4 regions of the Photobacterium sp. S4TG1 genome follow, and region 3 is predicted to be linked to each of the others. Evidence: predicted binding sites of a transcription regulator. Region 3 holds the regulator's gene; each other region holds the start of a gene.
The links. The regulator PurR, encoded in region 3, represses purine synthesis genes. The targets are predictions, from matches to a motif close to TNANGNAAACGTTTNCNTNA.
Positions count from the first base shown of each region.

Region 1: a site for PurR is predicted at 956-975, ahead of folD (bifunctional methylenetetrahydrofolate dehydrogenase/methenyltetrahydrofolate cyclohydrolase FolD). Genes of this name have one in related genera too.
Region 2: a site for PurR is predicted at 799-818, ahead of VXS03_RS16185 (phosphoribosylaminoimidazolesuccinocarboxamide synthase). Genes of this name have one in related genera too.
Region 4: a site for PurR is predicted at 963-982, ahead of VXS03_RS03030 (NCS2 family permease). Genes of this name have one in related genera too.

Region 1 covers NZ_JAYXUH010000003.1:11,571-13,783, forward strand. The annotation lists gene folD (bifunctional methylenetetrahydrofolate dehydrogenase/methenyltetrahydrofolate cyclohydrolase FolD) at 29-886, opposite strand; tRNA gene VXS03_RS05720 (tRNA-Arg) at 1,237-1,313, shown strand; gene tig (trigger factor) at 1,755-2,213, shown strand, end outside.
Region 2 covers NZ_JAYXUH010000016.1:63,404-65,616, reverse strand. The annotation lists gene VXS03_RS16190 (metal-dependent hydrolase) at 1-719, shown strand, start outside; gene VXS03_RS16185 (phosphoribosylaminoimidazolesuccinocarboxamide synthase) at 936-2,039, shown strand.
Region 3 covers NZ_JAYXUH010000004.1:182,400-184,612, reverse strand. The annotation lists gene VXS03_RS07790 (TfoX/Sxy family DNA transformation protein) at 1-219, opposite strand, end outside; gene purR (HTH-type transcriptional repressor PurR) at 596-1,600, opposite strand; gene VXS03_RS07780 (heme ABC transporter ATP-binding protein) at 1,980-2,213, opposite strand, start outside.
Region 4 covers NZ_JAYXUH010000001.1:621,791-624,003, reverse strand. The annotation lists gene VXS03_RS03030 (NCS2 family permease) at 1,033-2,213, shown strand, end outside.

The sequences.
Region 1 (2,213 bases), on a different contig from region 3:
CATCAGTGACTGTTGTTCATCGGTGTGTTTATGCCGAATGGTATTGCTCACAGGCTAGCAGCGTATTTTCAATTAAAGTTGCGACTGTCATTGGCCCAACGCCTCCTGGGACCGGAGTAATATGCTTTGCGCGCTGACAAGCAACATCAAATTCAACATCACCACATAATTTGCCATTTTCAAGGCGATTAATACCTACATCAATGACTGTTGCTCCCTCTTTTATCCAATTACCCGGTATAAAATTAGGTTTGCCTACTGCAACCACTAAAATATCTGCTTGGCGAATATGACCTTCAAGATCTTGTGTAAAGCGATGGCAGGTTGTTGTTGTTGCGCCTGCGAGTAATAATTCTAATGTCATTGGGCGTCCAACAATGTTTGAAGCACCAACGATCACCGCATGCTTACCACGCACTTCTATATTGTAACGTTCTAATAGTGTAATGATGCCTTTAGGCGTGCATGAACGTAATTTTGGAATACGCTGGCTAAGACGGCCAACATTATAAGGGTGGAATCCATCAACATCTTTTTCTGGATCGATGCGTTCAAGAATTCGTGTGCTATCCATACCTGCAGGTAGTGGCAATTGCACCAGAATACCGTCCATTGTGGAATCTTGATTGAGCTCATCAATCAAATCGAGTAGTTGCTGCTCAGATGCCGTACTGGGTAAATCATAGGATTTTGAAATAAAGCCAACTTCTTCACATGCTTTGCGTTTACTACCAACGTAAATTTGCGAGGCTGGATCTTGACCTACGAGAACAACCGCTAATCCCGGTGCGCGTAATCCGGCATCGGTGCGTGCTTTTACTCTTGCTGCAACTTCTTGTCGCACAGTTTGGGAGATGATTTTCCCATCAATAATTTGAGCGCTCATGGTGATCCTTTGTTGTGTTGGTTAACGTATCAACGCTGATATTGTGGCAGATAACCAAGCTAATTACCATTAAGCAAACGATTGCTATTTGATAATATATTGAAATTGAATCAAGATTTAAGGCGAGAGTAGGCTGTAATGCATAAAAAGAAAATCATAAGAAGAAATAATCGTTGAGAGTCGAGGGGGAGGCTTTAGTGCTGTTTGCTTTAAATCACACTCTGGAAATGACGTTTTTGTTGTATCTTTAACCAGTTAGCCGCTTGAAATAGGAAAAATAGAGTAAAGGGATTGACCTTACCTTTTAGCTACGTATAATCCTGCTTCGTAGCTTCTTGCTACACCATGATGCGCCCTTAGCTCAGCTGGATAGAGCACGTCCCTTCTAAGGATGTGGTCGCAGGTTCGAATCCTGCAGGGCGTACCATCTCTTCTCTTATTTCTTGTGTCATTTCTCTGTTTCATCATCTCTCTTCTGTTTATTATTACTTCTATCTCTAAGTCTATTTTTCCGTTACATCATTGCTGAAATTTTTTCTAATTAGCTCGTTTTTCCGACATTTGAACCAAAAAAAATGGTTTTAAAGCGATTATTTTCATTTTTCCCCTTGAAATGATATTTCTAGCCCCTATCTTGTAAGGCAGTTAAAGAGATCGTTCGCGTTTAAAGGTATCTACCTCGACGTCACGCTTACGTGTCGTTATAATAGCGCGCTCTGTTAAGTAGGCTATCTACTCTCAGAATCTTGAAGAAAGAATTTAGGCGTTATGGTTTTCGAGCTGTAACATGAAAGGATGCCACCGTCAGTAAATGGCTGTTCGGCAACACCACTCAGAAAAAGCTGAGTAAGTTTTGAGGTTAAATATAATGCAAGTTACCGTTGAAACCACTGAAGGTCTAGAACGCCACCTAACTATTACAGTTCCTGCTGCAAACATCGAAGATGCTGTTGCTGCTGAACTACGTAAGATTGCTAAAACTCGTCGTTTCGACGGTTTCCGCCCAGGTAAAGCACCAATGAAGATGGTTGCTAAAATGTTTGGCGCTTCTGTTCGTCAAGACATCCTAGGTGAAGTAATGCACCGCCACTTTATCGAAGCTATCGTTAAAGAAAAGATCAATCCAGCAGGTGCGCCAACTTTTACTCCAGTAGAAATGGCTGAAGGCAAAGATCTAGTATTTAAAGCTTCTTTTGAAGTTTTCCCTGAAATCGAACTAGTTGGTCTAGACAAAGTTGTTGTTGAGAAGCCAGTTGTTACTGTAACTGACGCTGACGTTGACGGCATGCTAGATACACTACGTAAGCAACAAGCTACTTGGACTGAC
Region 2 (2,213 bases), on a different contig from region 3:
GTTTAACAGCAACTACATTATTGTCGGCTGATCATATTAGCCCCAGCATTGCACTATGGATGACCTTCTTTGGTACCATCGGTGGACTTTTACCTGATATAGATTCAGACCATTCAACGTCAATGAAAGCATTGTTTACACTTCTGGCGGGGTTTTGTTGTTTTTTACTCATCAGCCATATCTACACCCGCGTCGCAATGCTTGAGCTGATTCTATATGTCATCTCATTGTTTATTACTATTCGTTATTTTGGCAAGGCCGTATTTGACCGTTGTACGGTTCACCGTGGCGCATGTCACTCAATTTCATTTGTGACTCTTATTGCACTATGCTGTGTCCATATTTGCGTCTTATTAGGGCACACGGCAACTGACAGTTGGTTTGCGGGTGGATTTGTTCTGCTTGGCGGCATCGTACATTTAATCCTAGATGAGATATACAGCGTCGATCTATCAAACAAACGCTTTAAATCCTCATTTGGTACCGCACTTAAACCCTTTGCCTTTACTAAACCATTCATTAGTCTTGCTCAAGTTATTGCCATTGTGATCTTATTTGATCTAGCGCCAAGCTATGATGGGGCGCTACAAGTTGTTACCAATTGGAGTCATTTCCAATTTACACCAGTCTGGTTCAATTTAGACGACACTAAGCAATGGTTCTTACACATGTTTTATATTACTCCTCGTGATTTACATGCCTTCTATCAACGTTTTTAATCCTTAATAAAACACCTCTCAATATGTAAAGTATGGTCTTTCATCACCATACTTTACATTTAAGACTATTTTAAAATCAAAAAGCAATCGTTTGCTTTTTTGCTGGTAGTCATACAATGAACCGAGTATTATGCACAATAAGATGAGTGCTTGAGGTAATGTTTATCTTAAACACTCTGTATTTCGATGCCATCATTTTGAAATAGGAATTTCACCATGAGTCTTGCTGATCAAGTTCTTGCCGTCAATGACGACCTTCCCATCCGCACCGATAAACCCATTCACAGTGGAAAAGTACGATCTGTTTATTGGCTAACAGACACAGACAGCCGTCGTCTTATTCAACAAAAAGGCTATAACGTTCAACCTGATGCACCTTTAGCAATAATGATCATCAGTGATCGAATTTCTGCATTTGATTGTATTTGGCATGGTGAAGGTGGTTTGAAAGGTGTTCCCGGTAAAGGCGCGGCACTTAATGCAATCTCAAATCATTGGTTTAAACTATTTAAAGATAATGGCTTAGCCGACAGCCATATTCTTGATATTCCCCATCCTTTTGTATGGATTGTACAAAAAGCAAAACCAGTAATGGTAGAAGCTATTTGTCGTCAATATATTACAGGTTCAATGTGGCGTGCATACACGCAAGGCGAACGTCAGTTCTGTGGTATTCAATTACCGGAAGGATTGAAAAAAGATCAAAAACTACCACAACTCCTGATGACACCATCAACGAAAGGTATTCTAAAAGGCATTCCTAATGTACCAGAAGCTGACGATATTAATGTAACTCGTGATGATCTCATTAATAATTATCAGGCTTTCAATTTCCGTCATATTGATGATATTAGCTACTATGAAAAACTATTAGCTGATGGTTTTACAGTTATTAGTAATGAATTAGCGCAATTAGACCAAATTTTTGTCGATACTAAATTTGAATTTGGCTACGTAACAGATGCTAGCGGAAATGAGAAACTTATCTATATGGATGAAGTGGGTACACCAGATTCCTCTCGAATTTGGGATGGAGCTGCATATCGTGATGGACAAATAGTTGAAAATTCAAAAGAAGATTTCCGCCAAGTATTACTTAATTATTTTCCTGAACCCGATATTTTATTAAATAAAGAACGTATGCCTGAACGTTTTGCATTAGCAGCAGAAAATGCACTCCCTCAAGATATATTAATGCAGATATCAAAAATATACACCAATATCGCAGAAAAGATCACTGGACACCCAATTATTCTGAGCCAAGATCCAAAAAATGAAATTATTGATATACTACGCCAAGAATATCAATTAATTGATTAAAACCTATTCGAGAGCTATGCAATAGCTCTCTCCTTACCCCCTTATATATTAACAACTCTATTCATATATCCCCTTTAATCGTCGTTTTATTAATATTTACATTAGTAATAGTTTTAACAAACTCAATTTCATATTACTTATCACACCATTTCATGCCACACAACATCACATCAA
Region 3 (2,213 bases):
AGGAAACCCACGTTTCTTATAAATGTACGGTTCTAATCCTGCTTGTTTAAATTCCTCTTCTGTTTGAGCGTTTGCTCTAAGGTGAAGTTTATTATTAACCACAAGTGCGAACATTGCTTCGCCTGCGAAAATACCAAAGCCACCAAACATAGAACGCGATTTAACATTACCTAAATGGTCTAATAATTTTAATGAATCTTTTAATATTGGTTTGTCCATACTTCTACTCGGTGAATAAATGAGTGTCACCTAACATTAAAGTAGCCGTAAATTGACTTTTATTTCTAAAGTTATTTACGAAAGAATTTTTCTACTCTAAATCGTCCATGTATTACTTTATAAATAATATTATCAATATAAAAGTATTATTTATAATTTGTAAGTCTTTTGCTTACTATTATATGTATCTACAGGGAGTATTATATTCGATCTTTTAAAAAGGTAAGTTTTAATATTAACGAAAGCTGATGAATCTGTGAGGTTGCTCATGTTTTTGAGGTCTGTCGATATTTTGTAGAAGCTTTGAGCGTAAATCATTAACAATAAAAGAAAAAAGCCAATAAAAATATTGGCTCATAAAAGCGGGGAAGTAATGTTAGCGTAAATCTTTTACTGACTTTCGCTCAACAATAGCAGGTGTCATTTCAAAGATTTGAGGTTCATGATCTTTATTCTTCATACGCTCCATTAAAATTTTAATGGCTGTTTTACCTAAACGACGCTTTGGTTGGTGAATAGTCGTTAGTGGCGGTGCGAAGTAAGGGGCAAGATCAATATTATCGTAGCCAATAATTGAAATATCATTGGGAACGCGTAACCCTGCTTGTTCAAAAGTACTGATCAGTGCCATTGCCATAATATCATTGAAACAGAAAATGGCGGTTGGGCGATCTGTCATTGCAATATACTTCTCAGCAGCCTCAACGGCTGAATTACACTCAAAGTCACCTTCAAGAATCCAGTTTTCGTTAACCGCTAAGTTTGCTTCTGCCATTGCTTTATTAAAGCCTTTTAGGCGTTCACGACATGTTGATTTATCGTTGTGGCCAGACAAGCAACCAATACGAGTATGGCCATGTTCGATAAAATATTTAGTCGCAATGTAGCCACCTTGTTCAGCATTATCCTGAATTTTATCGGTATGCGGGCTTTCTGGGCCCCAATCCATTACCACCATTGGTAGGTCTTTTTGACGCTCAAGTAGATCCAGTAATCTCTGATCAAGATCAGAACACATCACTAATAAACCGTCCACACGCTTTTCGGCAAGCATGCGTAAATAATCATGCTGCTTAGAAAGGTTACCTTCAGTGTTACATAGAATCAGCGTGTAACCTTCACGGTAGCAGTACTCTTCAACGCCATGTACAACTTCAGCAAAAAAAGGGTTGGTTGATTTAGTTACCAGCATACCAATGGTGCGTGTAGTGTTACATTTTAGGCTGCGAGCAACAGCACTTGGTGCGTAATTGAGATCTTCAACGGCTGCCAGTACTTTTTTCTGTGTTGCTTCTGCGACAAAGCGTGTTTTATTGATCACGTGTGAAACTGTTGTCGTTGAAACACCAGCCATACGTGCAACATCTTTAATGGTTGCCATATTTATTCTTCTAATAATGGGTGCTAGAGATGTTTCTAGCTAATCGTGAGGTACCAAATTGAGTAATTACTGAGATGAATATAATTCCATCTTTTTGCGTAAAGTATCCCGTTAATTATTCAATTTGGCACCAATAATGTGTCTATTACATACTTAAATAGTATTAACACTAAAAGCCGCATTTATTCGCGGCTTTATAATTATTGCATGTTTTTCAAGTGTAATCGCTTGCGTTCACATTTTACTGAGTGTTACGCGTAGTGCAACTTTTCAATTGTCTGGGAGTAAATTATTTGATAACTATCAACAAAAAAACGTAAATTTCAGCAATTTTACTGAAATTTACAACAGCCAATTAAAAAAATGATGCACATTAATACTAGGATAGTAGGTAAGGATAACCATGAACAGGATGAGGATGAACAGAAACCTGCCAACCGTAAACGTTGTTAATTATTGCAGGTTGTAATGCTTGCCATGGTGATCCATCAGCTTGAATCTTACCTTGTTGAATGATGACCATACGTTGGGCATATTGCGCAGCTAAGTTGAGATCATGTAATACGATGATAACCGCGGCACCTTTTGCTGCCATGGTTTGTGCCATTTGTAG
Region 4 (2,213 bases), on a different contig from region 3:
GGTTTTAGCCGTAAAATGACAAAATTAGTAGCGAGTATTTTTATCGCCTTGGTTTTAGCATATCACTCTGCCTTTAGGGGGGATAGGGCAAATAATAAAATCTTATAGCACGGATTTCTGAGATTATTACGCCATTGGTGACGCAACTCTTAATCATTATTGCGATGTGTATTTTATATGATCAAATGTGCCAAAAAACATCCCAAAAGAGAGATGTTGAAATATAACTAAATAATAATGTAATAAATTTACACTAAAAGCCATACCTCAAGCAGAAAAAGCAAAAAGTGTGATCTACTTAAAAAAAACGTTGTAAATTTACTTCATTTTGGCTATAGTTTAGTCACGCCTGATTAATTGGCACAATGATTAACACGACACGTTCAGGACGAACTCGAGATATCGCCTCCAAGGAACCGAGAATAAGTGAGCCGCGATGGCAAGCCACCAACGATGACGTTGGTGTACTTATGACTAAGGTGATTTAAATGAAAATTTTTTCTTCAATGACACATTTTTGGAATAACCGTACTGTATATACAAGTAACTTCCATTACCCAACGCCGTACCGTTACTAATTAGCTTTTATTGTTTTGTTGCTTTCAACGAAACAAATGCAAGTTTGTTCATCCCCTTAAATTAAGAATATCTCGATAACACTATCCAGTTATCTGCAACATTCTGCCGCCACTTCCCTTTGAAGTGGCGTTTTTTTAGCTGCTTTTCATGTTATATCCTCATTTTCATTCTGGCTATTGGCTTTAATTAACCTCTATTTAGTGGTTTAAAAATTAAATGCTCAAAAAATAGACATAAGTATTATTTTTTTAATGTACTGATAAATATACTTTAAATAGACATCTCTTAGGTTATGTAAATACAAAGAGTTATTGTTTTACGCTTTTCAACGATAAAATCTGGAAATTGCGTGATCGCATGATTATAATCAGCCCCGAAATGGATTGCGCAATCGTTTTCTATTTCTTGGCGTTGTTTGTTACTTTATTGCGTATCTCTAAGGAACCGAGAAGCATGCTAGAAAAGTTATTTAAACTCACTGAAAATGGCACAACTGTGCGCACTGAAATTATGGCGGGTGTCACTACCTTCCTGACAATGGCTTATATTATTTTTGTAAACCCCACTATGTTAGCCAGCACAGGAATGGATCAAGGCTCAGTGTTTGTTGCTACTTGTTTAGCGGCAATGATTGGCTGTTTTGTGATGGGTTTTTATGCTAACTATCCTGTTGCTCAAGCACCCGGTATGGGACTTAACGCCTTTTTCACCTACACCGTTGTGTTAGGTATGGGCCATACATGGCAAGTGGCTTTAGCGGCGGTATTCTTATCTGGTTTATGCTTTATTGCATTGAGTGTTATGCGAGTGCGTGAATGGATCATCAACGCGATCCCTCATTCATTACGTATCGGTATTTCAGCTGGTATTGGTTTATTTTTAGCGTTTATCGCTCTGCAAACATCAGGTATTGTCGTTGCTAGCCCTGCAACATTAGTGACGGCTGGCGATTTAACCAGTTTTCCAGCAATTATGGCTGCACTCGGTTTTTTCTTGACAATTTCTTTAGTACAACGCGGTTTTAAAGCCGCGGTATTGATTGCGATTTTAATTGTAACTGCGATCAGCATTATTGTTGGTGAAGTGGATTACAACGGCATTATCTCTATGCCACCAAGTATCGCTCCAACCTTTATGCAGCTTGATTTTTCAGGCGCGATGGAAGTGGGTTTAATCTCAATTGTGTTTGCTTTTTTGTTTGTCGATTTGTTTGATACCGCAGGCACATTGGTCGGTGTTGCAACTAAGGCAAACTTAATAGGTGAAGATGGTAAATTACCACGTTTAAATCGAGCGCTATTAGCAGACAGTACTGCAACCTCTATTGGTGCTCTACTGGGGACGTCAAATACCACATCTTTTGTTGAGAGTGTGTCGGGTGTCGCAGTTGGTGGGCGTACAGGCCTAACAGCCGTAACGGTTGGCGTGTTATTCTTGTTAGCCTTATTTTTTGCTCCGTTGGCTGGAATGGTTCCTGCCTATGCAACGGCGGGTGCGCTGTTTTATGTTGCTATTTTAATGATGTCAGGTTTGGTATCAATTGAATGGCGAGATTTAACGGAAGCGGCTCCTGTGGTTGTTGTGTGTTTATTAATGCCTCTAACTTACTCGATTGCAGAAGGTATTGGTCTTGG